4 regions of the Bifidobacterium adolescentis ATCC 15703 genome follow, and region 3 is predicted to be linked to each of the others. Evidence: riboswitches for the same ligand, from Rfam matches in the RefSeq annotation. Region 3 holds a riboswitch; each other region holds the start of a gene.
What was found. A riboswitch is a leader RNA that binds a small molecule or an ion and turns the genes downstream of it on or off. The one in region 3 is predicted to bind thiamine pyrophosphate.
Positions count from the first base shown of each region.

Region 1: another riboswitch for thiamine pyrophosphate. It lies ahead of tenA (thiaminase II); the one in region 3 lies ahead of BAD_RS06770 (class I SAM-dependent DNA methyltransferase).
Region 2: another riboswitch for thiamine pyrophosphate. It lies ahead of BAD_RS04985 (solute carrier family 23 protein); the one in region 3 lies ahead of BAD_RS06770 (class I SAM-dependent DNA methyltransferase).
Region 4: another riboswitch for thiamine pyrophosphate. It lies ahead of BAD_RS06060 (hydroxyethylthiazole kinase); the one in region 3 lies ahead of BAD_RS06770 (class I SAM-dependent DNA methyltransferase).

Region 1 covers NC_008618.1:1,187,103-1,195,012, reverse strand. The annotation lists gene BAD_RS05135 (energy-coupling factor transporter ATPase) at 1-1,229, shown strand, start outside; gene BAD_RS05130 (YhbY family RNA-binding protein) at 1,311-1,616, shown strand; gene tenA (thiaminase II) at 1,717-2,484, opposite strand; TPP riboswitch at 2,478-2,584, opposite strand; gene BAD_RS05120 (glycosyltransferase family 2 protein) at 2,712-3,725, shown strand; gene ppgK (polyphosphate--glucose phosphotransferase) at 3,980-4,747, shown strand; gene BAD_RS05110 (pyridoxal phosphate-dependent aminotransferase) at 4,859-6,025, shown strand; gene BAD_RS05105 (ATP-binding cassette domain-containing protein) at 6,052-6,861, opposite strand; gene BAD_RS09280 (hypothetical protein) at 6,830-7,171, opposite strand; gene BAD_RS05095 (hypothetical protein) at 7,289-7,910, opposite strand, start outside.
Region 2 covers NC_008618.1:1,151,490-1,159,399, reverse strand. The annotation lists gene BAD_RS04990 (coenzyme F390 synthetase) at 1-865, opposite strand, end outside; gene BAD_RS04985 (solute carrier family 23 protein) at 915-2,309, opposite strand; TPP riboswitch at 2,383-2,485, opposite strand; gene BAD_RS04980 (ABC transporter ATP-binding protein) at 2,593-3,342, opposite strand; gene BAD_RS04975 (hypothetical protein) at 3,380-4,111, opposite strand; gene BAD_RS04970 (TrmH family RNA methyltransferase) at 4,323-5,195, shown strand; gene pheS (phenylalanine--tRNA ligase subunit alpha) at 5,262-6,329, shown strand; gene pheT (phenylalanine--tRNA ligase subunit beta) at 6,337-7,910, shown strand, end outside.
Region 3 covers NC_008618.1:1,588,908-1,596,817, forward strand. The annotation lists gene BAD_RS06750 (plasmid mobilization protein) at 140-577, shown strand; gene BAD_RS06755 (relaxase/mobilization nuclease domain-containing protein) at 898-2,244, shown strand; gene BAD_RS06760 (ParA family protein) at 2,946-3,533, shown strand; gene BAD_RS06765 (hypothetical protein) at 3,533-3,766, shown strand; TPP riboswitch at 4,630-4,721, shown strand; gene BAD_RS06770 (class I SAM-dependent DNA methyltransferase) at 4,761-5,471, shown strand; gene BAD_RS06775 (hypothetical protein) at 5,835-6,368, shown strand; gene BAD_RS06780 (hypothetical protein) at 6,554-7,729, shown strand; gene BAD_RS06785 (IS3 family transposase) at 7,795-7,910, opposite strand, start outside.
Region 4 covers NC_008618.1:1,412,079-1,419,988, reverse strand. The annotation lists gene BAD_RS06080 (LacI family DNA-binding transcriptional regulator) at 1-266, opposite strand, end outside; gene BAD_RS06075 (thiamine-binding protein) at 369-734, opposite strand; gene thiD (bifunctional hydroxymethylpyrimidine kinase/phosphomethylpyrimidine kinase) at 823-1,665, opposite strand; partial or broken gene BAD_RS06065 (thiamine phosphate synthase) at 1,800-2,549, opposite strand; gene BAD_RS06060 (hydroxyethylthiazole kinase) at 2,693-3,577, opposite strand; TPP riboswitch at 3,568-3,681, opposite strand; gene BAD_RS06055 (MerR family transcriptional regulator) at 3,859-4,302, opposite strand; gene BAD_RS06050 (aldo/keto reductase) at 4,530-5,405, shown strand; gene BAD_RS06045 (flavodoxin) at 5,402-5,674, shown strand; gene BAD_RS06040 (DUF4230 domain-containing protein) at 6,028-6,705, shown strand; gene BAD_RS06035 (DUF4230 domain-containing protein) at 6,692-7,285, shown strand; gene BAD_RS06030 (hypothetical protein) at 7,310-7,910, opposite strand, start outside.

The DNA.
Region 1 (7,910 bases), 400 kb from region 3:
TCGCATACGGGCCTTCCAACCTGGGATTGGATACGTCCGAGGCGATGGAACGCGCCATGCAGGCCATGCGGCTGCTGCATATCGAACATCTGCGAGACCGTTCGCCGTTCGACCTGTCGGGCGGCCAGCAGCGACTGGTGGCGATCGCCGGCGTGATCGCATGCGAGCCGAAAGCGTTGATTCTGGACGAGCCGACCGCAGGTCTTGACGAGGAGGCCGCCGCACGCGTGCACGGGCTCATCCACGAGCTCAAATCACGCGGCGTGACCATACTGCTCATCTCGCATTCGCAGGATGAAGTGGACGAGCTTGCCGACCGTACCATCATGTTGGGCAAGCCGGCGAAACGTGCGGACTCTAAGGAATCCACGGAATCCACAGTGAAAGCCACCTGCGAAGCGGAACCGGATGCGGAACCATCCGTGGACGCCGCCGGCTCGGACACCGCGACCGTGGGGGAGCGGCGGACCCTGTTGGAACGCCTCGATCCGCGCGTGGGCATGCTGTCCGCATTGGCGCTCATGTTCTCCGCGTTCGCCATCGGCTCATTCTGGCAATTGCTGCTTGCCGTGGTGTTCGCCGGCGTGATCGCCGCGGCCGGACGCATCAATGTAGGCCGATTGGCCGCTTCCGTGCGTGTGTTCCTGGCATTGTTCGTTTTCTGCGGCCTGCTGAACATCTTCTTCGTACGCACCGGCACCACGGTGGCGAGCCTCGGGCCGATTCCCATCACCGATGACGGCATCCGCATCGCCATACTCTACGCATGTCGGTTCGCCGTGGTCATCGTCATCGGAGCGATGTTCCTTGCCTCCACCACACCGACCGCCATGACCGACGCGTTCGAATCATTGCTGTCACCGTTCGCCAGATTCGGCCTGCACACGCAGGAGACGGCATTGGTGATGAGCCTCGCCCTGCGTTTCCTGCCGACGCTTGGCATGGAAACGAAAGCGATCATCGACGCGCAGTCGGCACGCGGTGGCAGCGTCGAAACAGGTTCGTTCGTAGTACGCATCAAAGCGATGGTGGCGGTCGTCGTGCCGGTCTTCGCCGCAGCCATCCGCCACGCCGACAACCTGAGCCTCGCCTTGGACGCGCGCTGCTATGAGGAAGGTGTGACGCGCACGCATTGGCGTGTCATGCGCGTCACCGGCATGGACGTGACCGTGGCGATCGTGGTGCTCGTCTATCTCGTCGCACTGGTCGTGCCGGGCGTGCTGTTATGACCGGTGCGTTGCGGGCGGATGGGCAAATACCGTCCTCACGCTAGGCTTGAGCGGGTATTTGTAGATAGGAATGGAACACATATGGCACTTACCAAAAAGCAGGTCAAGCAGCTGCGCGGCCTGGCCACCAAACTCAATCCGCTCATCCAGGTCGGCAGGAACGATCTGAGCGAAAACGCCGTCAAACAGGCGGACGAGACCATCGAGAAGCGCGAGCTCATCAAATGCTCCGTGCTCGACGGTTCCGGTCTGACCGCCAAGGAGGCCGGCGAAGGTCTCGCCGAACAGCTTGGCGCGGAACTCGTGCAGGTCATCGGCAACCGTTTCGTGCTCTACCGTCGTTCCCAGCGTGACGACGTGGAGCACATTCGTCTCGTGCGCGAATAGCGATCCGAACGTTATATGAAGCGGCCCGCCCTCCGAAACCAATCGGAAGGCGGGCCGCTTCATATGGAAATAAACAATCGGAAGAGAGCGTGCCGGAGAATCAGCTCTCCTGATCCCATTCGGGCTTCCACGTGTACTGCATGTCGTACGCGCTGGACCAGAACATGTACTCGTTCTCAACGCCGGTCACAAAAATATCGACCAGCTCCTGCTTACGTTCCTCGCTCACCTCGGCGGCGAGTTTTTCGATATGCTCGATGAGCCAAGCCGAACCCTGCCAGAACTCGTCGGTCTTGTACATGTCCACCCAGCTCTTGTACTGGTTCACATCGAGCGTGTCTGCGAATTCATGGGCAAGACGATATCCGTAATCCGCATACACCCAGGCGCAGGGGAGCACGGCCACGAGAATGTCGAGGATGTCCTTGCCATAGGCGATGGAAAGGATGTTCGACGTGTACGCGCGGGCGAACGCCGACTGGCGCACGTTGTTCATCTGCTCGTCGGTGATGCCGTAGCTGGCCAGATACGTGCGGTGCACGGTCGACTCCACATTCAACGCGCCGTTCTGCACGTTGAGCATGAACGCCATGATCTCAGGATCGTCTGTTTTGGCCAGTCCCAAAGCATGCACTCTGGCGTAGTCGTTAAGATAACGGAAATCCTGCAGCAGATAGAACGCGAACTTCTCGCGCGGCAGAGTGCCTTCGCCCAGTTCGCGGATGAACGGCTGCTTGTAGCCTTCCTCCCATACGAGGTCGGCGGCTTTGCGCAGCCGCTGCGCGAATGGGGGAAGATTGGTTCGCGTGACGCCCTTCGAAGCGTCGAACGCGGAATCGGAATTGGTTACGGAAATCACATCAGCCATATGGCCATGCCTCCCTACGCTGGTGTCAACCATCAGGTTCAAAGGGTTCGGACGTCCACGCCCATCTCAATCCGTCATACGGATTCCCCTGCATACGCGGTTCATTATGGCAAACAAGTTCGTGCCGTGCAAGGTTCTGTCCATATTTGTCGCGGATTATGCCCGTGCTCGGCTCCATATCGAACATGGCCGATGTGTGGTTGAGGGCCGGTGCAAGAATGGAACGTATGACTGAAAAGCAAGTTGCGAAGAAGCCCATCGAAAAGCTGGCTATCGTCGTGGTGACCTACAAGCGCCAGCAGCTGCTCGCCACCCTGTTCGAATCCATCGAGAAGCTTACCGTCGCCCCGTGGCGCATCATCGTCGTGGACAACGAGCACAGTGACAAGACCCATGGCATGGTCGAAGAATTCAGCGCCAAGCTCACCGCGCAGTGGGGCACCACCGTGGCCGACCTGTCCGGCAACGAGAACCGCGTGGTCTACGCGCCGCAGACCGACAACCTCGGAGGCGCGGGCGGTTTCTCCGCAGGCGTGAAGAAGGCGTACGAGCTGGGTGCCGAATGGTTCTGGGTCATGGACGACGACGTCGCCGTCATGCCGGAAGGCATCGAGCGCTTGGCCAAGTGGACCGATCGGCACGACGTGATTCAGGGAAGCCGCTACGACTATGATGGCGGTCCGTTCTACTGGCAGTACGATTTCATCGTCCCGCTCGGCATTCCGAACCCGATCGCACCGGCTGCGTTCGGCCCGGCTGGCTATCGCGTGATGGACACGTTGTGCTTCGAAGGCGGCCTGTTCCGCCGCAACATCGTCGAGAAGATCGGTCTGCCCGACCCGCGTTTCTTCATCTATTGGGACGACACGATGTACGGCTATCGTGCCAGCAAGGTCACCAATCCGATCGTCGTGCCCGACGTGGTGCTGCGCCGTACGCGCGAGATCGGCAATTGGGACATCGCCGGCGTGCGCCAGCTCAACTCCACTTCCGACATGAACCGCTACCACATCATGCGCAACCGCGGCTACATGGCCCGATACTTCATGACGTACGGCGATTACCGTCCGCTGTTGTTCGGCCTGGGTACGGCGCTGACCGCGGTCAAGGAAGTGATTCGACTGACGATGGTGGACCGCGAGCATTTCAAGACAGGCATCGTTCAGATCGCCAAGGGATGGTGGGATTCGCGCAAGCTGCTGCATGATCCGGAATGGCAGCCGATGCCGCCGCTGAAGTAACACCGTGGCCCACGCGTTTCCCAACGCGCGGCGATCACGCGATTGACGATTCGTCCCACGTCGGAGCCTCTACCGACGTGGGACGAATCGTTTGCAAAACAGGCGATGAAATATTTACTCGGTTAAGTATTACAATTTGTGCAATCGTTCTCACCATTTGTGCATGTCGCGCGCGATTTTGGGCATGTTGCGAGTTACCATAACACGTACCGGTTCGAATACACCCATAACATACCTTGATAGAGAGGTTGAAGATGATTGAGACTGCACAGGCATTCGGCGTTGACATTGGTGGCTCCGGAATTAAGGCCGCCCCGGTTAACCTCGAGAAGGGCGAGTTCGCCGAACCGCGTCTGAAGATCCTCACCCCGGAGGTGTCCACTCCGAAGGCCGTCGGCGAAATCGTTCGCCAGCAGCTCGAGCATTTCGAGGTTCCGGAGTCCGCTCCGGTCGGCATCGCCTTCCCGGCTCCGATTCATGTGGGCGAAAAGCTTGGCTACATGGCCAACCTGGACCAGTCCTGGGTCGGCGTGGACGTCACCGAAGTGTTCTCCGAAGCTTGCGGTCGTCCGGTCACCGTGGTGAACGACGCTGACGCCGCCGGTCTTGCCGAGCAGCAGTTCGGCGCCGCGAAGGGCCAGGATGGCCTCGTCATCGCCACCACGCTGGGCACCGGCATCGGCACCGCGCTGATTTTCAACGGCGAGCTCATTCCGAACACCGAGCTCGGCCATCTGGAACTGCTCAAGGGCAAGGGCGACGCGGAGAAGTACGCCGCATCCTCCATCCGCGAGAAGCTCGACATGGGCTACAAGAAGTGGGCGAAGCGCCTGACCAAGTACTACTCCCTCATGGAGTTCTACTTCGACCCGCAGCTGTTCGTCGTCGGCGGTGGCGTGTCCCGCGTCTCCGAGAAGTTCCTGCCGTACATCGACATCAAGACCCCGATCGTCGCAGCCAAGCTGCACAACGAGGCCGGCATCATCGGCGCCGCATACTACGCGAGCACCAAGCAGAAGTGATGTGTTGACCGATTAGGTTGTCACAAGGCCGTCCGATTCGTCGGACGGCCTTTTTCGTTGTTCCATGTGCCGCAGATGGAAGACGGCAGTCCATGGAGTAGGGTGGAGAGCATGCGTTTTTCCTCAAGAGTCGACATCAGTGAGCCCAATCCCATCGCCAAGGCGGAAGCCACCGCCAAAACAGCCGGCAGACCGCTCGGCAAGCTCAACGACTCCAATCCGACACGGCACGCGCTGGCTCCGGATCTTGTTCCGGACATCTACTCCGCCGACCCGCGCGGCCAACGCTACGCGCGTGAGGCGCTGGCCGCGTTCCTTGACATGCAGGAAATCGGCCATTGCTCGCCGGACGACCTGTACATCCTCAGTTCAACTTCCGAAGCCTACTCGTGGCTTATCAAACTGCTGTGTGATGCCGGTGACGCCGTGCTCGCACCGAAACCCGGCTATCCGCTCATCGAATCGATCGCACGCCTCGAATGCGTCGACATGATCGAATACCAACAACGATTCGACGGCTCCTGGTACATCGACGTGGCCGAACTGAAAACCGCGCTGGAAGGCCCGGACGGCAATCGCATCCGCGCGCTGGTGCTCATCAACCCCAACAATCCGACCGGTTCGTACGTCAAACCGTCGGAACGCGAGGCGATCGTCCGCCTGTGCCGGGACCACGACGTGGCCATCATCGCCGACGAAGTGTTCTACGATTACGATTTGGAACCATTCGAAGGCAATGCACGACTCGCGGGGGAGCGTGGCGCGCTCACATTCGCGTTGGACGGTTTTTCGAAAATGCTCGCCGCACCGCATGCCAAAGTCGGCTGGATCCAAGTGTCCGGACCGGCAGAAGACGTGGCGGAAGCCAAGCGTCGTCTCGACGTGATCGCCGACGACTATCTGCCCATGAGCGAGATCGTCGCAAAACAAATTCCCGCACTGCTTGAAGCGGCGCCATTGCAGACCGCGCGCGTGCAGGAACGTGTGCGCGGCAATCTCAAAGCACTGCATGCCATGCTCGACGCGGACGAGCAAGGTCTCGTCAGCGTATTGCGTGCCGAAGGCGGATGGAACGTACTGCTGCGCGTGCCCAGCGTGCTCGACGAGAACGAGCTGGTGCTGCACATGATCGAACGCCACGGCGTATCCGGACAGCCCGGCTACTTCTTCGACATGACCTCCAACGGCTATCTGGCCATCTCACTACTGCCCGAACCGGACGATTTCCGGCATAACGTGTACGTGGTGATCGACACCGTCAACGAACTGATCGGCTGAACGGACTGCCGAGTCCGAAATCTCTTCTACGCCCTGTCGCCCTTCGCCGCCTCATACTTCGAACGAACCAAATCCGTGTAAAAATCGACCGCCTCACGAGGCACGCCGTCGAACACCACACGATGGTCGTCGACAACGAGCACGCGGTCGATCGCATATTCCGGACGGACGATCAGATCCGTGTCATGCGTGGCGAACACCACCTGCTTGTCATAGCTGAACAGGGCCTTCGCCACGCGTGCCGATGCCACCTCGTCCAAGCCCTTGGTCGGCTCGTCGGCGACGATCGCAGCGGGGGAGAAGCTCAACGCGGCCGCGATCGCCAGCAGATGCCGCTTCTCGCTATCCAAAGCGGAGGCCGGCTCGCGGGCCACGGAAGCCAAGTCGAAATGCGCGAACAGATTGCCGATGATCGCCTGACGTTCGCTTTCCGGCACCTTGTGCTTCTTCAACGGCAGGTCGATCGCCTCACGAATCGAAGCCGCCTTGTAGTAGGCGTTCGGAATCTCTTCGCGCCGCACGCGGCCGACCAGATCCTCGACATGCTTCAGATCGCGTTTCACGGCGGGGTCGTATGCGGTACCGTCCGCTTCGATGCGGACCGTTCCGGACGTGGCGGCCAACGCGCCATCCAACAATTTGAGCAGCGTGGTCTTGCCGGCACCGTTCAAACCTATCACCGCCACACGCTTGCTGTCAGGTGTGATATCAAGCGTGGTGGCTTCCAAACCGATATTGCCGTCCTCGTACATGTGGGCGGCCTGGTCGAGATGGAACGTGACGGACGAAGCCGGTGTGGAACGTTTACCGGCGAACAGCAAATCGAAGAAACCCATACCGTCGATTGTAACGAACCGCAGGCGCAACCGCGCGCAGGTTCACCGGCAGTTCATCCGAATCGTCCGTGCCCGCATGCGTGGCGGACGCCTTGTAATCGGCGAACAGGCTGCCGAAATCCAACAGTCGCATCACACTGCTGGTTTCGGCATCGAGTTTGACGACCTGGTCCTGCACGGCGTTGTCGTCGCGGCCCAGTTCGGTGGTGAGCAGCACGATGTCGCCTTTGGCATCCAACGTGCGGCCCGAGGATGGTTGCGTGGCGGCGAAAGCGGTTTCATGGTTGGCGACCCCCGGAACATAATTCAAAGCAACAATGATGACAATCGTTATGATTGCCGATGAAACTCAGAGCAAACCGGAAAAACTGCTATATGAATCAGGAAAGAAACCTGATTTTTTACTGGATGTAGCTTATGTCGGACGTCAACCCAACATGAACCAGGACTGCACGTCGAGATAGAGGGCGGGATTGTTACGCAACATCTCATCGTCACGCCCGGGCAGGAACAACGACATCAGCGCGACAACCAGCGTGAACAGCAGCAGTGCGAGGAATCCGGCACGACATACCCAACGCAGACGCGGCTTGCCGCAATCAAGTACGATCAGCAACGAAGGCAACGCGGGCAAGGCAAACAGCCATCCGAAATCGGCGATGTACCGCCATCCCAAACCAGCCATGCGGGAGTCAATCACCACAAGCAGCAATCCCAATGCCAGGCTGGATGTCAACAACAGCCATGTGTTCGTGCGCCCGGCCTTGCGCATACGCCGGTAGAGGAACGGGCAGGCCAGCGCGGCCAACGTCAACGGAGCTATCGTGAATAAGCCGCCAGGCATTGCCTCGGTAAATCCCCAAGTGGGAAGAGGCGCCGGATTGACGGCGAGGAACGGAAACGCATCCGTGAACCGCAACGGCAGGAACAGGTAATATGCGACGGTCAGCGCAAGATTCGACAATGGCTGCCGATAACTGGTCATATCCGTGACCGTCATCTGATATGAGGTGCCGAAGTCGAGCGGTGATCCGAACCGGACCACGTTG
Region 2 (7,910 bases), 440 kb from region 3:
ACAGGATGTTCTGATCGTAGATCTGCGAACTCAACTCCGTCATGCCATACATGTTCACGCAATGCGAGCGCTTCACGCCGAACACTCGTTCGAACGCCGCATACAGGTCGTCGACCGTCATGTCGGTGCGCGTGCTTTTGAAACCGCCCGTATCGAACACGCGGGAATCGGCGGCCAGAGCGTAGGTCTTGCCCTGCTTGTCCAGATAATCCAGCAGATACAGGTAGGCGGAGGAGGCGCCCATAAGCATCACCGGTTCGCCGTCGGTCGCGGCCTCGTCGAGGAAGCGCTCGACACCTGTGAAATCAAGGCCATCCTCATGGAAGAAGAAGCCGCTGCCTTCGGCGCCGCACTGCTCCACGGCGCGGGTCAGATATCGGGACAGCGACGAATGCTCGTTCATGTCCCATGCGGGGGAGAGGACTGCGATGCGGATGCGCTCGCGGTCGGGCATGATGAAATGCCTGAACGGCACGATCATCGACTCGTCCCACACTTGCAGGTCGGGGTGGAAGTTGCGCCCGCGTTGACCGGGATGCGTGGTACCGCTGGTGGTGAACACCGCTTCGCAATCCTGTTCGGGCACGGAGGTGAGCGTCAGCATTTTGAAGCCGTCCACCGGCATGGGGGGAATCTGCATCCAGTTGGCGAGCGTCTGCGGCGTCACGCGTTTGGACATGCAGTAGGCGCGGTATGGGAGGTTGTGCTCGAATTGAAAGGCGAAGATATGCTTCGCCAGCGTGTCGAACGCCTCATCGGGCGCCTTGCCGCAGCCGTATTGTGCGATGAAGTCGAGCACCTCCCGTTTGATGGTTTCCTTCGTCTCGTCGATGTTCGTGGATTCCTGCGATTGCCCCATGCTCATGCCATGTCCTTTCCGTCGTATGGTTGTCGGATTATTCGGATGCTTTCGATTATTCCGCTTGTTTCGTCCGCTCGTCTGCGTGTTGTGCGATAAAGTTCGGCAGGTCGATGATGAGGGCCTTGAGAATCACGACGCTGAACGCGCCGACCAGAATCGAATTCGAGAAGAACACGTGCGCTCCTCCTTCAAGACCACTCAACGCGTTCGGCAGGGCGATGCCAAGCAGCAGGGAAAGGCCGATCACCACTTGGGTGCGGTCGTCGCTTTCCACCTTGCGCAGCGTGTTGAAGCCGGTGCTGATGAGGCTTGCGGCGGCCGGCAGGAAGATGGCGCCGATCACGGGAGATGGGATGAGCGACAGCACTGCGCCCGCCTTCGGAATGAAACCAAGCACCACGAACACCACGCCGGCAATGATCACCGGCACGCGGGTGCGGGTCTTGCCTTCGTCGGTGACTTTGAGCAGCGCCACGTTCTGCGGATACGCGGTGGTGGTGAAACCGCCGATCAGCGAGGAGATCGCCGAACCGGCGGCCTCTCCGGCAAGACCGTAACGCACCTGGCGGTCCTGGAGCTTCGTGCCTTGGATCTCCGTGGCCGCCTGATACACGCCGAGGGCTTCCATGATGGCCACCAGATAGGCGATGAAGAACGGTACGAAAATCGCCGCGTTGAAATCGAAACCGCCATACGGCATGAACTTGGGCAGGCCGAGCCACGGCTTGGAGGCCACCGCGGAGAAGTCGGCCATGCCGAACGCCAGAGACAGCGCGGTGCCCACGACCAGTGCGATCAGATACGACAGCGCCTTCACCATGCCCTTGCCGAACTGGGAAAGCACCACCACCAGCACGCAGGTGATGATGGAGACGGCCAGCGTCTTCGGATCGGCGGAGCCCTTGTCTCCCGGCGCGCCGCCAAGGAACTCGCTCAATGTGAATCCCGACAGGGAGACGCCGACGAGGAAGATGATCACGCCCGATACGATCGGGGCGAACAGGAACCGCAGCTTCTCGATCACACGCGTCAGGCACAGCACCAGGAAAATCAGCGAGCTGATGAAGATGGACGTGCCGGCCGCGGCAAGTGATCCGGCGGTGCCGGCGGCGATCATCAGCGCGTCGAACGCCGCGGAAGGACCCTGAACGATGGGCAGGCGCACCAGTTTCGTGGCCTGGATAAGCGTGACCAGGCCGGAGACGATGAAAATGGCGTTCACCATGTTCGACGACAATGCCAACGGCAGACCGATGGCGCCCGCCACGAACACCGGATCAAGCCACACGTTTGATACGAGCACATGCTGCAATCCCAGCAGGGCGTTCTTCGGCGTGACCTTCTTTTCGGCTGACGAACCGGCTTCCGCCACGCTCGTTTCGGTTTTCTTTCTGGTTGCGGCATCGCCGTGCGGCTGCGTCTGTGTCGATGGCTTTTCGTTGGCCATGGTGTCCCTTCTCGACTTCCATTGGGTATGTGCACAAGCCGAAATACAACGGAGATCGTCTCTACGGGACGCGACGCGTTTTGCCGGTACTGTTCCTACGCAAGCATTACCTTGATCAGGTCAAGGGTCCGGGCGGTCGCCCGTCTCAGCCGTATTCGGCACCCCTGTACTTCGACGCGCCCAATCATAACGCCACCGTCCAACCGAAACAGGAAAAAATACGGCATGCGTGTCCGTTGCATGGGGACGCATGCCGTATTTCTTTTCGAGAAGCTGCCGACGCTTATCTGCGACGCCTGATGGGAGCCAGCTCGAACACCTCGTCGGACGTCTTCGCCACTTCCGGACTGTGCGTGACGATGATGACGCAACGATGCCCATCATGCGCCAACGTTCGGGAAATACCCATGATGTCGTCCTGGGTGGCCAGGTCGAGATTGCCGGTCGGCTCGTCAGCGACGATGATGGAAGGGCCGTAGCTTAGCGCGCGGGCGATCGCCACACGCTGCTGTTCGCCGCCGGACAGGTGCAGAATCCGCTCGTTCGCGTATTCCTTCGGCAGATGCACCTGTTTGAGCAATTCTTCGACGATTGCTTTCTTCGGCTTGTCGAACGATTTGCCGGACGCGTCCATCGACAGGATGATGTTCTCCGCCACCGTAAGGTTCGGCAGCAGGTTGAAGCTTTGGAAGATCACGCCGCTGTCATGGCTGCGAAAACGGTATCGGTCTCGTTCCGACAGGTCGGTGCCGTCGACCAGCACCATCCCTTCCGTGGGATTCGCCAGTCCCGAGATCAGTGATAGCAGCGTGGTTTTGCCTGCTCCGGACGGTCCGGTGATGGCATGCACTTTGCCGGCTTGGAAATCGTGGCTGATGTTTTTCAGCACGCGTTTGCCGCCTTTGGTGTAGGCATAACTGACGTTATCCAGCTGCAGCGTAGGCGGGCCGGTCTGCTGCGATTGTGCGCCGTTGGTCTCGACGGCTTCTTTTGCGATTGCCGTATTGGCGGTATCCGCGGAATTCGTTGTCATGGGAGGTCCTTTCCAGAAAAAACGTGCGATTGGATTGTCAGGAACGGTCGGCGAGCGATTTGGAGATGATGGCATCGCCATCACTGCTCGCGTCATAGCCGAACACCTTGCCCTTCACCATGGTGAAGCTGCCATTGGAGGCGTTGGCGATGGCCTCGTCGCTGGAGAAGCCGATTAGGGAGAAATCGCCGCTGACCATGCCCGCGCCGTCTTTGCTGCCCGCGACGTCGCCCATTTGTCCGTCGGGGACGCCGGGCTGTTCATCCTGACGGTTGCCGTTATCCGTACCGGCGGTATCAGACGAATCCTTCATATTGGACGAGCCGGACGAGCTGGAGGAATCCGAACCGGACGAATCGGTGACCGGCTGGAAATCGTCGGTCGCCGCCAACCCCGTGGTCTCCATATAATATGTGGATTTCACCGCGGATGAAGCCTTCGCGTACTTCTGATAGTCGGCAAGCGAAAACTGCTTGTCGGCCAAAGCGGAACGCATGGCGTCGAAGTCAGGTTTGGCGGAAGCATCGGACGAATCGGAATCCGACTTGGACTGCTCGCGCGATTCGGAAATGAGTTTGCCGCGATCAAGGCTGATCTGCGCGGTGACGGTGGTGTTATCTAATCCGCTGCTTCTTGCGGTGGCGGCCGCCTGCCGGATGGATAGGCCGATTGTGGCGGCAGCGGCGATGATGGTCACGATGACGATGATGAGCATATTGCGTCCCTTGTTGCGGGTGACGCTTTTCCATGCGTTTTTGACGACGAACATGGCTGTTTCCTTATGTGTTTCGATAGATATGAGCGATTGATGGTTCCGCGCCGCTCGCGATCGGCGTTTATGCTGATGGTAAAAGTTGTATCTTGGCATACAACAGAAAGACGCTTTGTTCGCGCTGGGATGTGGCTGGATGTTTTCTGGACGCCTCGAAACATGACATGGCCGCGTCGCCAACCGCTTCGAAGGTGTTAGGCTAACGCGTATGCCTATGAAATCCGAAGTCATTGCAAACCCAAGGGCCGAACGCGTCCGCAGGGTCTCCGAACTTGCCGACAGGAAAGGCCGCAAGCGGTCCGGCAGGTTCATGGTGGAAGGACCGCAGTCGGTACGTGAACTGCTCTCCTGGCATCCCGACATCGTCGAGGATCTGTATGTGGAGGTCGTCTCTGCCGAGCCGGACGCGGCTTTCATCACGCCTACCGTGGCGCAGATGGCCGGCAAGGCCATGCAGGCCGGTGCTTACGTGCATAAGGTGACGCATGCCGTCATGCAGCACATGAGCTCCGACGCGCAGGGAGTGCTCGCCGTCGCCGACATGCGCGCTTTCCTCGATTCCGCCGTCATTGATGGCGATTTCGACGAACGCACGATGGTCGCCGCGTTCTGGCAGGTGCGCGATCCGGGCAACGCCGGCACCGTGATTCGTTCCGCGGATGCGGCCGGTTGCGCGGGCGTGGTGCTGGTGGACGACTGCGTGGACATCTTCAACCCGAAGGTGATTCGTTCCACTGCTGGCTCGCTGTTCCATCTGCCGGTCGTCTCCATGGGTACGGACGAGTATTTCGATTGGTGTGCGGAACGTGGACTCGCCGTGTACGCCGCCGACGTGTATGGTACCGATGCACGGCCGCCGGAACCGCTTACGGACGTGCTTGCCGTACCGCAATCACTTGCGCAAGCCAAGACGGTGCTGTTCGGCAACGAGGCGCGCGGGCTGACCCAGGATGTGTTGGAACGCGTCGACAGAATCGTGTCGATTCCCATCTACGGCAAGGCGGAATCGCTCAATCTCGGCACCAGTGCGGCGGTGATGCTGCTGAGCTTGGCTATGTCGAGTCATGTTGAAAGAATGTGAAGTCGTAAAAACGTTGGAATTGCGCGTTTTATGCGTAAAACAAACGGTTGATAAGAAAGGTATCTCGTGGCAGAGGGTGCGGTATTCGACGCCCAAGCGGTAACCGATGCGGTTGCCGAGGGCATCGCGAAAATCGAAAACGCCTCCACAATGGAGGAATTGAAAGCCATCAAGACGCAGTACGCCGGAGCGGAATCCGCGATGACGCAGGCCAGCAAGGCCATCGGCGCGTTGCCGAAGGACCAGAAGAAAGACGCCGGTAAGCTCATGGGCAAGCTTCGCGCCGACTTCGGTCGTGCGTTCGGCACCAAGGAAAAGCAAGTCAAGGCCGAAGAAGAGGCCCGCGAGCTTGCTGCCGAAACCGTGGATATGACCTTGCCGGTCAACCGCAAGCCGCTTGGCGCCCGCCATCCGCTGCCGAAGCTGATGGAGGATGTCGAGGACTTCTTTATCTCCATGGGCTGGCAGATTTCCGACGGTCCGGAAGTGGAAACCGAATGGTATGACTTCGACGCGCTGAACTTCGGTCCGGACCATCCGGCCCGCCAGATGCAGGACACCTTCTACGTCAAGGGCAATCAGGCCAAGGACGCCGCGGGCTTTGTCGGCTCCAACATGGTGCTGCGCACCCAGACCTCGTCCGATCAGGTCCGTGGACTCATCACCCGTGGCGTGCCGCTGTACATCGCCTGCCCGGGCCGTGTGTTCCGTACCGACGAACTTGACGCCACCCACACCCCGGTGTTCCATCAGGTGGAGGCCCTCGCCGTGGACAAGCATCTGACCATGGCCGATTTGAAGGGCGTGCTCGACAAGCTTGCCGTGGCCATGTTCGGCCCGGAAGCCAAAACCCGTCTGCGTCCGAGCTACTTCCCGTTCACCGAGCCGAGCGCCGAGCTCGACCTGTGGTTCCCCGATAAGAAGGGCGGCGCCGGTTGGCTTGAATGGGGCGGCTGCGGCATGGTCAACCCGAACGTGCTGAAGTCTGCGGGCCTCGATCCTGAGGTCTACACCGGCTTCGCCTTCGGCGTCGGCGTGGAGCGTACCCTGCTGCTGCGCCACGACATCAACGACATGCACGACCTGGTGGAAGGCGACGTGCGATTCAGCGAACAGTTTGTGATGGGGGAGTGATTGACCCATGCCAATGGTTGACATTGATTGGCTCAAGGACCATGTCGAGGTTCCGGAAGGCCTTACGTACGAACAGCTTGCCAAGGATCTGGTGAAGGTCGGCCTCGAAGAGGAAGAGATCCACACCTCCCAGGTCACCGGCCCGATTGTCGTCGGCTATGTGGTCGACGCCACTCCGGAACCGCAGAAGAACGGCAAGATCATCAACTGGTGCCACGTGGACGTCGGCGACGAATACAACGAGACCGATGAAAACGGCAACAAGGTGCCACGCGGCATCATCTGCGGAGCTCCGAACATGGCAGCCGGCGAGAAGGTTGTCGTGACCCTGCCGGGCGCCGTGCTGCCAGGCGATTTCAAGATCGAACCGCGCAAGACCTACGGCCACATCTCCAACGGCATGTGCGCCTCCGAGCGCGAGCTTGGTCTGGGTGATAACCACGACGGCATCATCCTGCTACGCAAGTACGGCTTCACCCCGGAGGAATACGAAAAGCTCCAGCCGGGCGATGACGCCATGCATCTGCTGCACCTGGACCAGCCGCTGCTGGAAATCAACATCACCCCGGATCGCGGCTACGCGTTCTCCTACCGTGGCGTGGCCCGCGAATACCACCATTCCACTGGCGCCGTCTACACTGATCCGGCAACCGCCCTCGGCAAGAAGGCGCCCGTCACTCAGGGTCTGCCGGAAGGTGTCAAGAGCGACATCGAAGTGATCGTCGACGACAAGAATCCGATTCACGGTGTGGTCGGCTGCGATCGCTACTACGCGCGCGCCGTGCGTGGTTTCGACCCGGCGAGCCACACGCCGAACTGGATGCGCCGCCGCCTAATCCGCGCGGGCATGCGCTCCATCTCTTTGGCGGTGGACGTCACCAATTACGTGATGCTTGATCTCGGCCAGCCGATGCACGCCTACGATCTGGACAAGATCGAAGGACCGATCGTCGTGCGCCGCGCCAACGAAGGTGAGAAGCTCACCACATTGGACGGCAAGGACCACGATCTGAGCGTCGAGGACCTGCTGATCACCGACTCGCCGAACGGCGAGCGTGGCTCCCGTGTGCTTGGCATAGCCGGCGTGATGGGTGGCCTGTATGGCGAGGTCACTGCTGAAACTAAGAACATCCTGCTGGAATCCGCTCATTTCGACCAGGTGTCGATCGCGCGTTCCGCACGTCGTCACAAGATTCCGTCCGAAGCGTCCCGTCGTTTCGAGCGTGGCGTGGATGATCAGCTGCAGCCGGCTGCCGCCCAGATGGCCGCCGAGCTTCTGGTCAAGTACGGCAACGGCGAGCCGAGCGAGCACCCGACTGATTACAACACCGTCTGCAATCGTCGTCCGATTCTGTTCAAGGCGTCCGAAGTGGCCCGCGTGGCGGGACTGGACACTGACGTGAACACCATCAGCGACATTCTCACCGATATCGGCTGCACTGTGGCCGGCGGTGGCAACGGTGAGTTCTCCGTGACTCCGCCGAGCTGGCGTCCGGACCTCAACGAACCGTGCGATCTGGTGGAGGAAGTGGCCCGTCTGGTCGGCTACGATGAGATTCCGGTCACCGTGCCGCCGGCACC
Region 3 (7,910 bases):
GACTCGGAAAGCGTCACCGTGGGGTAGCAAGTTATACGGTTTGTGCGTACAAACCGAAACCATTCCCCACTGCGCCTACGGCGGTGGACATGGACCCGAGTGCCGCAGGCTTTAGAAGAAGGAACGGTGCTTTGCAAGATTGCCGGACGAAGTGGTGGAAGGAGATGATGGGTCATTGACGGCTAAAAACCAACAATATAGGACAGGGATCACCCGTAGCAGACGGATTTTCGTGCGTGTATCTGACCAAGAGTTCGATGAGATTCGTTCGGCCGCGGAAACGAGAGGTATCAGTGTCTCACGTTATCTGATTGAGTCTTGCGAAGTCGCTGCCAATCTCGAATCGGTCCGGAGAAAGTACGAAACCGAACCGGTCGTGAAAGAACTTGAAGCAATCAGGACTGAGATTTGGCATATCGGGCACAACATCAACCAGATAGCGCGCAATACGAATCGGGAGATGGCCGCCGATGAAAGAGACGAATATTCGGCCGTCATAGCAGTGCGGAACTGCGCGTTGCTGCTTGCAGAGGTACGCGAAATCATCAATGGTTTTCGTTGGACTGATACCAAATGATATAATGAACTGGAATCTTCACTCTCGTCCAGTGAATTTTCTCGTTGTTTATTTTGTATCCGGCCGGTAGGGATTTTCATAACCCAATCTCTACCGGCTTTTCTGCATTTTGATATCTGTTGTGTTTGTTCTGAAAAGTGTTGTCGACACAGTTCATTGTCGCCTCGGTTACCAGGTAGGAGCAGCCACTCCCCTACTTGGTCGATGGATGATGAATTTCAATATAAGAAGAAACCTTGCGGGGATGCCGCCACTCAATTTTGGAAATTTGTAGACGTTGTGCACCATGAAGGGAATTAACATGCCGGACGATGAGAAGCATGATTCCAAAGATTAGCCGCGGTTCGAATCCTGCAGGATTGGTGAAGTACCTGTTCGGCAAAGGTCGCCATAACGAGCACGCCAACCAGCACCTCATCGCCTGCAGTACTGATCTGCTCGACTCATTCGATTTCGACGGGCGCCTCATCGAGGCGTACGCGAGAATCGGAACACGGTTCGACCGACGATACCATGACAGGGAACTTAGGGACGACCCATTCCCCCGCGACCGCCGAGGCAGACATAATCCCGACAAAGAGCATGGCAAGGATCGTATCTGGCATTGTTCGTTGTCCATCAAGGCAGGTCAAGGTATTCTCACCGACGAGCAATGGGACTCGATCGTCCGCGACTATCTGGAACGTATGAACATCCTGCCTGCCGGCGACATGTCCAAGGTGACTTGGCTCGCGGTACGCCATGGACTGAGCCGGAACGGCAACGACCACGTGCATGTGATGGTGCAGCTCGCAATGGACGACGGATGGCTCAACACATTCAACGACATGAAGAATGCGCAGCGATCATGCCGCGAGATGGAACGGGAACATCCCGAACTGATTGAACTCGACCGGTCGACCACGGCAAACCACGTCAGATACCGGTATGCCGAATGGCGTCGTTGGGCGGAATGGAAAGCTCGGAACGAATATGATGGGGCACTCCCCTGGCCGACGCTCAGCAGGGACGAACACACCCGCAGGATCGCCGCAGTAGCTGCCGAAACGATGCCGAAACAACACGTGGGACTCATCGTGGAGGCATGCGCGAAAGCGTCAAGGAGCGAAGACGAATTCATCCGCCGCGTCCGACGCGAAGGATTCAACATCGACCCGCATCTACGTAAAGGAGTGTCCAAGGACTCATTCAAATCACCAAGCCAAGTGGTCGGATACCAAATCACCTGGCGCAGTGCGGACGGTTGGACTGAACGATTCAACGCAATCGACATCGGTTCGGACATGAGACTACGGGAATTGCGAAACGCTTGGATTCATGATGAGAGAAGCGAAGCCCTTGCCGTCCAGGAGTGGCGAGCAAGCATGGAAAACAGACCACCGTTCCTTTCCGATGGCATGGAACGGCAGATTGCGAATTTATCCACGTATGATATGGAAAAACTGATCAACGAAGCATTCCACATCGCCATAAACGTACGACGCGCAAACGAGAACCCGGATGACTATGACCAAGCGCTATGCGAGGGACTGCGCGTATTCGACAGATTGTTCGAACGTTACGGAATCGGAAATGCTCCCACGGATAGAAACGATATGGACGGCAACGTGGTCGAATTATTGTCACAGCCGTCGAGTGCCAGAATAGACCACCTGTCATCGCATTGAATATAAGTTGAAAGCTTCATTGACTGCAACAGCGGAATAGATAAAACAGATAACACTGACGTTCGGGGTACGGGACGCTCGCACAGATTGTTGATTTGACAGCGAATCGATTCCTGGCACTCGATCATGAATAAGGATTTGATCAGATTATCCGATTAAACTATATAAAATCTAATAAAGACTTATATAATCCTTATATAAGCATTAAATAAGAATTATATATTCATCTATTGAAATACTGGTCTCATGCGAAGTAATCAGGGAACGATTTCCCGTTTTCATTCATTGGAACGTATCCGCTGATGGCAGTGATTCATTAATGCTTTTGTTTGACTTCCGTCTATAAGAATTGACATGAATCATAAAAAAGCCTAGGGGAGAGGTGCGCAAGTTTGGCGCGTCCGATGAGGTCTCCTATGGCCGAGTCGGGAAACTGATCCGCAAAATGCCAGGACTTGCTCCTCTTCTTAATTTAAGACACGGTTGCTGATGTCCGCTGAATCTAGTGTGACCCTACGGCACATAAGTATTACCGAACGATTGGATGGCATTCACACGGCACTATAAGTGTTGCTCGCATTTGCGATACAACGCTTAAAGGATTGTCTGAAGGTCTATAGCGAAATATAAGATTAATATAAGACTTATATAAGTATTTATGATATATTATATAATGATTATATAAAACTATGGAGGTCATCATGATTGTGGCTGTAGTGAATATCAAGGGAGGTGTTGGCAAGACCACCACGGCCATCGCCCTCGCCACCCTTGCCGCACGGAAAGGGCACGAAGTCGTGGTGCTCGATGCCGATGAGCAATCCAGTGCGAGCCTATGGGCTTGGAATGCAGAGCAGAACGGCAAGCCGCTGCCGTTCTCGGTGGAAAGCGCCAACATCGCCACCCTACGCAGACTGAAGCCCGACGATCCGCGCCTCGTCATCATTGACACCCCGCCGACAGGCAAGATCACCGACGAAGCGACCTCCGTCTCGGACTTCGTGATCGTACCGACCAGTCCCAACAGCATTGACCTGCAGCAGACTTCGGCAGTGGCTGACAATCTCGAGGAAGTCGGCAAGCAATATGCAGTGTTGATAGTCCGTGCCGAGCCGCACACCATCGCGCTCAAAAGCGCGCAGGAATACTTCAGGGAGAAGGACAGCAGCGTGTTCGACGCTGTGATTCCTAAGAGGGCCGACTTGGGCAACGTGTACGGTCAGCCATTCGGCAGCAACCTATATGGCTACGAAGACGTCTACAAGGAACTCGAGGAGGCAACCAACTGATGGCGATTAAACCAATCAGGGCGAACAGGCCGGATGAGCCGACCGGCAGACTTATGGACCTGCAGGACACCAAGCACAAAGGCGACAGCGAAGGCAATGATAAGACCATGATGAGTTTCATGATCCCTGTCGACCTAAAAAAGGAACTTAAGGAACGCGCTGCGCGTCTTGGCACCAGCGCCTCGCGTCTCATCGTGGATGGAGTTCGACTGAGACTTAAGCAGGATGACTGACGCCAATCAATGATTTTTATATAAGTATTATATAGGTCCTATATGAATTTCATATAGGACCTATATATTTTAGCTCTTTTATGCGATACGCTTAGCTGGGATATCAATGTGGATTTAAGCATTGTTGTCTCTTGATGAAAAATGCGCAAACGGATGACGTCTCATCGGAGAATAAGGAACCATATCGTGTCATGTAGTACGCTAACGCAAATGAGGCAGACGGGATTAGTTCGGATCCATCGTTGGTAATTGAACATGGCGTTGGATAACCACCATGATTTGTGTCTGACGTGTAGTGCGGTGCTGGAATGGAATCTACTTTAAACTGATAGTGGGCGGGGGAGTGGTCCCTAAGGAAGACTCCGTTGAGACTGGATGGAAAGCGGCGTGGCATGGCGTGATAGACGAGGATAGCTATCCCCAGTGCTGCCCCTTATCATTGCGACGTTTATTTATAGAAGCAGTGGCAGACGTTTTTTGACACAGGGGAGTGACGATATAGGCGGCAATGATTTTCCAGTGCAGGGTCCACGCAAAAAGGACTATATAAAAGCAATATATCAACTATATTGATTTTATATAAATTCTATATAATAACTATATATAGTGATAAATGATGGTTTAGCATCTTGCGCTAAACCTGTTTCTCTCCTTCCAAAAACGGAAGGTGCCTCTTACGGCCGATCAGTTATGGTATTTGACCATCGACCTAAAAATTGCGGCTAATGCTATTTTTGCGTATTTCTGATGGCATGCAGTAAATTTGGTTAACGCGAATATGCCGCGGAACGCTTACACATTCAGATGTTATCCCTGATAGATTCTGGACAACGGAACGAAGTATGTCCCCGTATGGCTATACTAGGAGTCGCTAGGGGAGCGATTCCGCTGAGACCTTTGGGACCCTTTGAACCTGTGAGTTAATGCTCGCGTAGGGAAGCAAGACCGTGTTTACCGGTCTCCTAGCTAACAATGATGAAAGGGAGGCCGATAAATGGCACATGCAAAATTCGATGGATACGCTGCTGACTATGACAGCTGGTTCATGACTAACGAGAACGTTTTCCTCAGCGAGTTGAAGCTGCTCAAGGCTTCGTTGGATTTAACCGACGGGGGACGGATGCTATCAGTTGGTTGCGGATCCGGTTTGTTCGAGAAATCACTGCAAGACGAGTATGGCATCACTGTTTCCGAGGGCATTGAACCGTCTGAGGATATGGCTGCCATTGCGCGCAAACGTGGCATGGATGTGCAGATAGCCACCGCAGAGACGGCGGATCTACCAGAGGAATCATATGACGTGATCTACTTCAATGGATCTTCAAGCTATATTCCCGATTTGAAAGTTGCTTACGGAAACGTGCTCAAGGCGTTGAAGAAAGGTGGCAGCCTCGTCCTGCTCGATGTTCCGAAAGAAAGCGCCTATGGTCTGCTCTATCTACTGGCAGGAAAACTTGACACCTACGATTCCCCGGAAACCGTTGATACGGCGCCTAAATGCCCATACCCGTTGGAACTCGTCCATGCCGCTCTCTGGCATACAACCGAAGAGAAAAGTAAGGTTCTGACCGATGAACTTGGATTGCATGACCTACGTTACAAGCAGACGCTTGTCGCTCATCCCGTTTACACGAACCGCATGGTGGAGGAGCCTATCGATGGCTACTATGCCGGCGGATATGTAGCGATTGTCGCTAAGAAGTGATTCCATACGCCGTTTCGCGGTCGACGCATAGGACATTCGACCGCGAAACGGCGTATAATCCTGTTGCTTGAACGGCGATGAAGGCTGTTGCGTGCTTTGAATCTGACATAAGAAAAATTATCGGCGTCTGATTCTTTACGTCGATTTCAGTATGCCGGCAATTGTTCTTAGATGTTCCCGAACAATCCTGACTAATAGACTTGCGAAGATTGTTCAATTGTTGTCATGCTCTTTTATTCCCGTCTATTCCATTTATCGTTTTCATTGCTATAAATGTTGCTTCACTTCTCCGTGCGACACTTATTGACATATTTCTATATGTTGTAGATAATAAATGTACAACACTTAGAGACGGAGAACGCCATGAGCAGAGGTCTTGGAAAGGTCGAGCGGGAGTTGTTGGATGAACTGGAGCGGACCGGCATGGTAACGGTCGCGCCACGTGAGCTTTCTGCAGCGGAAAAAGAGGCTCGCCGACGAGCCGCACGGAGTCTTGACCGCAAGGGTCTGGCCGCAGTGCGTCAGAACCGCGGCACCAACTTGTTGCTTACCATGCGCAAAGCTGTCGACTGGGATGTCAGACATGGGGAACGTGCCTTGGAGAAGGCGCAGGAGAAAGAGAACGAAGCCCGCAAGGAAGGCTGGAATGCGTGGCGCGCAGTACGCGTGGCAGACCCATCTAGTCGTCTTGACATTACTAAAGAACGGCAGAAGAACGGTCCCGAATTGCGTATTACCGTCAAAAGCATCCGTGGAGGCGTTGACCGAATCGACATGCTCCTCAACGACCTCGAATCTCAGCTTGGTTCAATCTGGCAGTTTAGTCTCCCCACTGAGAACAAGGATGGCAGCGTTACTTTCTGCGCCACCATTGTTGAAAAGCCCAGAGCCTACTGACTAGCCGCATGAATCAATACAAGTATTTAAGTATGCGACCGTTTATGAGACAACACTTAGTACGCTAATCTTTGAATTTGCTCGCTCGAAAAATACTTGACAACCTCAACGTCAATATCATTCCCCATATACTTAAGATTGAAAAATCAAATCATCGAAAAGCAGATCTGACAAGGACCCTGATTATGGAAGATGCAATCGTCGTGCCGCTGAAACCAATCAGTCGTGAACTGAGTGGTCAGATGGATACGGAAACCATGCTGCTCATGCTTTTAAATCAGGATGCCATGCTTATTCAGTACCAGCCATCTTCAACAACACAACATCAATCTTCAAACGGCACCAACCTTGTCGCCCAGTCTGCAGGCTCATTTGCCAAAGCAGTGAGTCTGGCTACTCAGCAAATAGGCCACGTTGCTTCAGATAGTGGACTGTATCGAGTGATACTACCGGCTGGGTTCACTGTGAAGGATTTAGTCCCTGCCGTGGGTGGAGGCTTCCGGGGGATCACGCGTGCCACTGGGTCCTCCGCCATTGCGAGTCATGTGCGACTAATTCCCGCAACCGGAGCTGCCGTGGCGGCAGGACCAATGATCGCTACTGTAGCCTTGGCCATGGCGGGTGACATGTTGTCCTCTTATCAAACAAACAAAAAACTTGACGCTATCTATAAATCAGTCAAGTCTCTGCAAGAACGCAGGGACGCAGAAGATCGAGCCATCCTTATCAACGCCGCTCAACAAGCGCGAAAAGTGACGGGATATCTGCTAGATCAAGCGTGTATTCCAAGCATGTCCACGGCACCTTATGCTTTTGGCAAGTTAGAAGAACTCTTCGTGCTTTATGGAGAACGTCTTGATAAGTGGTCGGACATTGCGGAACACTATTCCAAGCAGTCGCATGTTAATAGCTCGGATTTATTGAAAGAGCTCACTAACTCCAGCGAAAATTCTCTATACGATTTCGAGTGTGCAGTAGAACAGACCTACCAGACGTTTGCCCTGCGCGCCAGAATCATCCTTCTGGAAAAAGTTGCCGCGGAACAGAACAATGCGAGTCGTTCACTCGCTCATGTAGAGACTATTTTGCGAAGCGAGTTGGATTCTATTGCCCAACGACAGGAACAACTTGTTCACACCTTGGAAAGCCTTAGTTTTCTTCCGGTAGGAGCGGCAAAATTCCCCGTCGAAATGAGTGGAAAGAAAACGAGTGCCTTGCGTTCTAGCTTCTTTAAGCTGACTTGTGCCTTACATTCACAACCGGCAGCATTACCAGTACTGGATAATTCCGATCACGCCATACTTGAACTTGCTCCCAACAAACAAGGGCTGGAAATTATCAACCCTCAGAAATCGGAATAATCGAAAAAGAAATATTTGCTCATTTTAAGATTACAAATGGGCTGCGGACGTTTTCTTGGAGATGGTCACGCAGCCATTCCTTGGCTTTGACGGTATTGTACCGGACTCATCCAACCGAGCGACCGTTTGATGCGCTCGTGGTTGTACCAGCGGATGTAATCGTCGATCAGGATGAGCACCT
Region 4 (7,910 bases), 180 kb from region 3:
CTGGCCGCATCCTGCGCGCCCAGAATGATGCCGCCTGCGTATGGTGTGGTGGCAACTTCCTCGCTGATGAAGCCGAGGATTCGGGTTTTGTTGGTACGCAGGCTTCGCGCCAACGGATTGATCTTGTACCCGAGCTCGGTCGCTTTGTTGCGTACGAGTTTGGCGAGCGCGGGATTTACCCTGCCTTCGTCGCGTCCGTTGAGCACCAGGGATACAGTGGAGATGGATACCCCCGTTTGTTCGGCGATTTCCTTCATTGTCGTCATAATCGCAACACTATACCCAAATAAACGCGAAAAGCGCGCTTTTGCCAAGAAAAAGCGCGCTTTTTTACATGGAATGGTTTCGTTTCACCACTGTAAAGGGGGTTATTTCGACAGAATCTCGTTTACCAGTTCCTGCTTGGCGTGGATCTGTCCTTCGAAACCGGGGCGGATGTCGAGACGGATCACCACGTCGGTGCGGTATCCCTGGCCGGCGAGCTTCATGGTAGCGTCGCGGATCACCTTGAGCACATCGTCGATGTCTCCTTCGATGTTGGTGAACATGGCGTTCGTCTCGTTCGGCAGGCCGGATTCACGGATCACATCCACGGCCTGCGCCACGTACGTGGACTTCTCCGGGCTGGCGCCGGCGGGGGAGATGGCTACTGCGGCAAGCGTGTTGATATACGGTTTGCCGGTTTCCGGATTGACGGGCACTTCCTGCTTTTCTGCGTTGCGATCGAGCGTCATGATTACCTTTCTCAGCGTTGTCTCGTGTGTTTTCGTGCGATTACTTGTTGTACTGTTCCAACGGTTGCCGTGGTTCGCGTGGCTTGGCTCAACGCCACTTCCACGCGTGGTCCATCGGACCGGAACCATGTCCAAGATCGAGCTGCGCTTCCAAAGCGCCGGTCAGGTACAGCTTGGCATGGTCGACGGCCGTCGGCAGCGCCTCGCCAAGAGCCAAATGGCTGGCGATGGCGGAAGACAGTGTGCAGCCGGTGCCGTGCGTGTTCGGGTTGTTGATGCGACGGGAACGGAACCAGGTGATCTTGCCATCCGGCTCGACAAGCACGTCACTCGCGTCATGCGTGCCGTGGCCGCCCTTGACGAGCACCGCGCAGCCGAAATGGCCGGCGAGCAGATGACCTGCGGTCACCATGTCGTTCTCGGTGGAGATGGATTCGCCGTTCTCATAGTCGATTGCGCCCGCACCCTGCTCTACGGCCAAGTCGCACAGTACCTGGGTCTCCGGCATGTTCGGCGTGATCACAGTGGCCAGCGGGAACAGTTTGGACGTCAGCGCCGCGATGGCATCATCCTCGATGAGCTTCGCGCCGGACGTGGCCACCATCACCGGGTCGAGCACCACGTTCTTCGCGTTGTGCGCGGTCAGACGGTCGGCGATCACGGTGATGAGCTCGGCGCTGGACACCATGCCAATCTTCACCGCCACCGGCGGAATGTCTTCGAACACCGCGTCGATCTGCGCCGCAAGCATTTCCGGGGGAGTGTTGGTGACCATCGTCACGCCGGTGGTGTTCTGCGCGGTCAGCGCCGCGATCGCGGTCATGCCGAACACGCCGTTGGCGAGCATGGTCTTCAAATCCGCCTGAATGCCGGCACCGCCGGACGAATCCGATCCTGCGATGCTCAATACCGGTGGCAATGTGCTGGTCATGGTAACTCTCCTTATTAGGCTCACTGATTCATTGATTATCTTCACTGAGCTCACTGATACAGTGTAGAACCACCTTTGCGGAACTTCTCGCTCATCTCAGCGGGCTTGTCGATTTCCTGTACGACGGACTACTTCACACGCGGCGCATAGCCGTGCTTCGCGTCGCCGCGCACCGCCTTCCAGCGCGTCACCATTTCGCGGGTGGCCGCTTCCGGATCGTCGGCACCGGCGATCGCGGACACCACGAACCAGCCGGCCGCCTTCGAACGGGCCAGCATCTCCATATCGTCGGCATGTACGCCGCCGCCGACCACTACCGGGAACTCGCTCGCCGCGCAAATCGCGTTGATCTGTTCCTCGTCAAGCGTGTGCCCGGAACCGTCGTTGCCGCCCACGGAAGCCTCCGGCTTGGTGGTGGACACATGTAGCGGGCCGGCGCCGATGTAGTCGATGCAGCCGCTCGGCAGCTCGTTGATAAGCTTCACCAGACTTTCGGTCTCGGCGGACAGGCCCACGATGGCATCCTCGCCGAGCAGCGCGCGAGCCTCCTGCGGTTCCATATCGGTCTGGCCGATATGCACGCCATCCACCTTGATGCCCTTGTCGCGCGCCTGCCACACCACATCCACGCGGTCGTCGATCACAAACGCCACGGAATCGGACTTGCCGCTGTTCTTGATGACCTGCGCGATATCGCGGGCCATTTCGGTGATATCCTTCGCATCCGCGTTCTTGGCGCGCAATTGGATGAACGTCGCGCCCCCACGCAACGCGTCATCCACCACATCCGTCACCGGCCGGCCCTTGCAATCCTGCGGACCGACCACGAAATACGCGCTCATATCAAAGCAGTCGCGCATCGAGGCGAATGGATAATTATTCATTGGTCTCCCCTTTGTTGTTCTTTGGGTAAGTGCTCCAGAAGAAGTCTTGTTATTTTCCGTTTATTTTCCGTCGCACCGCACTGAACGTATATATTCCGTATATACGATTGCGATGGTGCGAAACCATCCACGGAACGTTGCGGTCAGTTGGTTTCGATGATGTCGGACGCGGCCACCTGGTCGGCGGTGACGTTCCACAGCGCGTCGAGCAGCGCCACCTGGAACGAACCGGGGCCATCGGATTTGACTTCGGCGATTTCGGACGCACGATCATACAGCAGCGACGCGGCAAGGGCGGCGACCAGCGGCTCGGCCACGGCAAGATACGTTGCGGTCACGCCGCCGAGCGAACAGCCGGCGCCGGTGATCTTCGTCATCATCGCGCTGCCTCCGGGCAGGCGGAACGTGCGCTCGCCGTCGGTCACCAGATCAACCGCGCCGGACACCGCGACCGCGCCTGCTCCAACGGGGGAGCGCTTCGCCAGATGGCGGGCGAGACGCTTGGCCGCGTCGACCGCGGCATCGACCTCATCGACGGCTTCCACGCCGGCGGGACGGGTCGCGGGCGTGGTGCTGTCGGCGTCGGCGAGTCCCCACATCGCGTCGAGCGCGATGATCTCGCTGGCGTTGCCGCGCACGATGGTCGGCGGAACGTCACGGAACGATTCGAGGATGGCGGTGCGTGTCTCGCCGATGCCGGCCGCGACCGGATCGAGCACCCAGGTTTTGCCGTTCTCATGTAGCTTGCGCGCGATCTCGGGCAGCGCGTTCTTGAAGAACGGCAGCAACGTTCCCACGTTGATGTAATTGGATCCTGCGATTTCGGCGGTGGCGATCACGTCATCCGGCAGATAGCTCATGGCCGCGGTGCCGCCCGCGGCGAGCTGCGCGTTGGCCACCAGATTGATGGTTACGAAATTGGTGAACGACTGCGCCAATGGTGTCTGCCCGCGCACGTCCGTGACGGCTTGTTTGATGGCGGCACGCAATGTGCCGAGTGCGTCATTGGTGGATGGGTCATCGCTCATGATCTGCTCCCTACGTTGGTCCTAACCAACAGGTTCAAAGGGTCAGGCGTTCATGCCTATCTCAGCTTGATGGACTTGGACATCAAGCACCCCCGCATGTTTACAACAGTGGTTAATCTATCTGCGTCCCTTGACAGGCGCGATTCCGTAGGTGATTTTGGGCTTCCGTAGGTGGTTGCTGCCGGATAAGCATCGGCGAGATGCCTGGAATTAGGCGTTTGCTCGTGTCCGGATTCGAAGCTGACCGCCTACGGAACGCAAAAATCACCTACGGAACGCAGTCAGTCGCTTTGCGTCGTGTCGATGACGTTGCTGCAGTATGCCGTCCTGCCGGCAGTCACGTCGGCGTAGAAGCGCTGTTTTTCATCGATGTATGCGATGGCTTTACGCAGTTCCTCCAGTTGCGTCTCCAGATGCTCGCGTTTTTCGGCAAGGATTTCCTGACGTTCCGGTATCGATGACTCACCTTTAAGACAGAGTTGCGTGTAGTGCCGCATCTCCTTGATGCCCAGACCGCAGCGTTTGAGGCATGTCAGGCCGTTGATCCATGCGATGCATCGCTCGTCGAAGACGCGTCGGTTGTTCTGGTCTCGTTTGAGACCGGGCACGAGTCCTGAATTGCAATAGAACTTCAATGCTTCGTAATTCATGCCGGTTAGTTTGCAGGCCTGCTTCATCGTATAGGTTTTCATGTTCTTATGGAGTGGCACTGCCGTGATTGCCATACGTGGCTCCTTTCGGACGCTGCGCGGCAGGACGTTCGGCGGGTGCCGCCGGATGGGGTCGGGCTTGAGGCGCATTGTTCTTTTTGTTTGTACCTATCATGTCACATTTCCGGTTATTAATACCGGTAGATAGTACCGGCGTGCCGTAATTTGACCGGTAGCAGCTACCGGATTTTATCGTGGGGGTCAGAACGGCATACATGCCGGCACTGAATACCGACGAATTTATGGAAGGAAAAACAGTGGAATACGTGAAACTTGCCAACGGTATTGAGATTCCGAAGATCGGATACGGCGTCTTCCAGATCAGCAAGGACGATGCTCCTCGCTGCGTGCGCGAGGCCATCGAGACCGGGTACCGCCATATCGACACCGCACAGTCGTACTTCAACGAGGCCGAAGTCGGCCAAGGAATCAAGGATTCCGGTATCGATCGTAAGGATCTGTTCCTCACTACCAAGATCTGGATCAGCAATTACGGCTATGAGAACACGCTGAGGTCCGTCGATGTGTCCTTGAAGAAGCTTGGCACCGACTATCTCGATCTGGTGTTACTGCACCAGCCGTTTTCCGATACCTACGGCGCGTGGCGTGCACTCGAAAAGCTCTACAAGGACGGCGTGATCCGCGCCATCGGCGTGAGTAACTTCTATCCGGATCGTCTGGCCGATATGGTCGCCTTCAATGAGATCGCCCCGATGGTCGATCAGGTCGAGACTAATCCGCTCAACCAGCAGATCGAAGCTCGCAAGAACATGGTCAAGCGGGGCGTGGCTCAGGAAGCATGGGCTCCGTTCGGGGAGGGCATGCAGAACATGTTCTCCAATCCCACCCTGGCCAGGATCGGCGAGGCGCATGGCAAGTCCGTCGCGCAGGTGATCCTGCGTTGGCTCACCCAGCGCGACATCGTTGCTCTGCCCAAGTCCACGCACAAGGAGCGCATGGAAGAAAACCTGAACATTTTCGATTTCCGGCTCTCCGACAGCGAGATGGCAACCATCGCGGGCCTTGACACCAAGACCAGCATGTTCTTTCGCCACGACACCCCTGAGGCGGTCGACCGCTTCGTCGGTTATGTCAAGGAACGTGCCGGCCGCGAATGATTCCGGTCCATGACATGGTCGGTGCCGGCAGCACTGTGTATCTGGGCTTCCCGATTTGGTGGATGGCACCTGTTTGGCTGGTGAACGATTCCGTCAAATCCAACGATTTCGCAGGTAAGACGATCATTCCGTTCTGCACTTCCGCCAGCTCCGATATCGGCAACAGTGCATCCACGCTCCAGAAAATGGCAGGCAGCGGTACATGGCTTACCGGGCACCGTTTCTCGGAATCTGTTTCCGAGAAGGACGTGACCGATTGGCTGATTTAGTCCAAAAACGGTATCGCCGAATAGCGAAGACATGGGGCGACCATTGTACGTTCGGCTGCAGCATTTCGTGTGCTGAATAGCAGGTCGCCTCTTCCACGCTCTTTTGAGTATCCCATCCGAATGTTTAAGCCGGCGTGGAAGTAGTAAGTGGTATGTGTGCTGTCCTGCCTTGCAGGAAGACATGGCGGGCATTTTCATTATGATGAAACGTCATCAAATATCGGATTATTTCCGATAATCATTCCACGAGATGGGCTTCCCCGTATTATTTCCTGAGACGTTTGTGACGTCCCTATGTATTTGCGTGCGGGGATAGAATTGTTGACGGAAGAGAACCGTGAAAGGAATGTGCGTTGGCGAGAAATGACGGGAGTCGAAGGAGGCGGGGCGGTCTTTGCGATAGGTTGTTCGGCGATCTCAGTGCAAAAAAGTTGCGTAAGGTGTTGTTTGGCGCTGTTGCGGCAATTGTCACTGTTGCAGTTGTCCTGTTTGTGTGGAACGGTGTCGTTAAACCTGTTTTTGACAATGCAAGGACCGAATCTACCATCAGTGTGGAAAGCCAGTTGCAGGCGGCTGTGAATATCGACGATCTATCGACCGCGAAATTCCATTATGGCGGTGTTGCTGTAAAGAAAGACAATGCTGGTAAGGACAAGTGGCATGTTGCATATGAGGCGACGGTGACTGCTGGCGTCAAGATGAGCGATATCACGTTCGAAGTGGACGATACCGCGAAGACCGTCACTCCGATTCTGCCGAAGCCGACTATTGGGGACGTCGTGGTTGATAGCGGCAGCCTCGACTTTTTCGAGAACAATCCGTCCGTTGAAATTGATGAGGTGATCAAGCTTTGCAAGCAGGATGCGCAACAGGAAACCAAGACAAACGGAGACATTATTTCTATTGCTGCCAGCAATCTTGAACAAACTGTGGATGCGTTGACCAAGGATCTCGTGGAAGCAAAAGGATACAAATTGCAGAAGGCCGAGACCGTAAAGCTCACTAAGGAGACCGCGCATGCTGACGAATAATCGTTCCATGAAACGTGCGATTGCCGCATTATGTGTTGCTACGCTTGCATGTTCTGCTGTAGGGTGCGGCGAGGAAAAGAAAGAAGCTATCCCAACTTTCTCGAATGCCACGTATATCGCACAGATGGCCACATTAAAATGTTATTACCACAACACGGCCAAGCTCAGTCATGAGGGATCGTGGTTTTTCAATAATGGCTACAAACGTATGTGGATGGAATACAGTGGCATCGTGAAGTACGGTATTGATGCCGATAAAGTAACAATTAGTCCAGATGCCAACGGTCATAAAGTAATCATTACCGTGCCTCCAGCTCACGTGTTGGATGATCCGGACGTAAATGAGAAGTCGTTCAGCAAACCGCTGGTGAGCACTGGTTTCGCCACTTCGATTACCGCCGAAGAGAAAACGGAAATGTTTGATAAGGCCCAGCAAAGCATGCTGAAGCAGGCGAAAACCGATTCGGCGTTGCTTGCCCAAGCCGAAGCTCGCGCGTGGACTATTCTAGAGCAGTATGTGCGCAATGTGCTTGGCGACGACGCGAAGAACTGGACTATCGAATTCAAGGATGTGCAATAGTCGCCAAGCGGAAACCGACTCACATCACCCGCAATTGCCATCGTGGATGGCTGTGGCCAGCTGGTCGCTGTGCGCATCCATCGCGTATTCGGCGACGCCCTGCTGCTGGTCGGCGATGCGGTTGCGATCGGCCCCGAAAAACAGCACCGAATAGGAATTCGTCACCGCCTCGGTGCGGTCGGCCGCGATCGTCGGTTGGGTGGTGCCGCAGGAGACCATGATCGAACGGTGCGAGAGCTCGTGCTTGACCATGTCCACCAGCCAAGGGCTTCGCGCGGTCTGCGTCCAACCTGGGTGCGTGGTGAGGATATGCACGACATCCCGCTGCGTGCGGTCGGGCATCTGGCAGTAATAGGCCGCCACGAATCCGTTCGGATTCTCACCTGACTGGCCGCCGCAGTTGAATTCCATGGTCTGCTCGATCTGCACGCCCATCGTTGATACCACGTTCGTGGCGAGCGTGTACCATCCGGCCGGATCGAGATCGCCGTTGCGCTCAGGTACGGCGATCGCAGCCGCCGAGGCTTCCTCGCTGTGCAGATTGCTGACCGCGGACGAGACCTGCTGCTTCACGTCCGAGCGCAGCTTGTGCAATGATTCCAGTCCGGTGAGCATTTCCCGCATC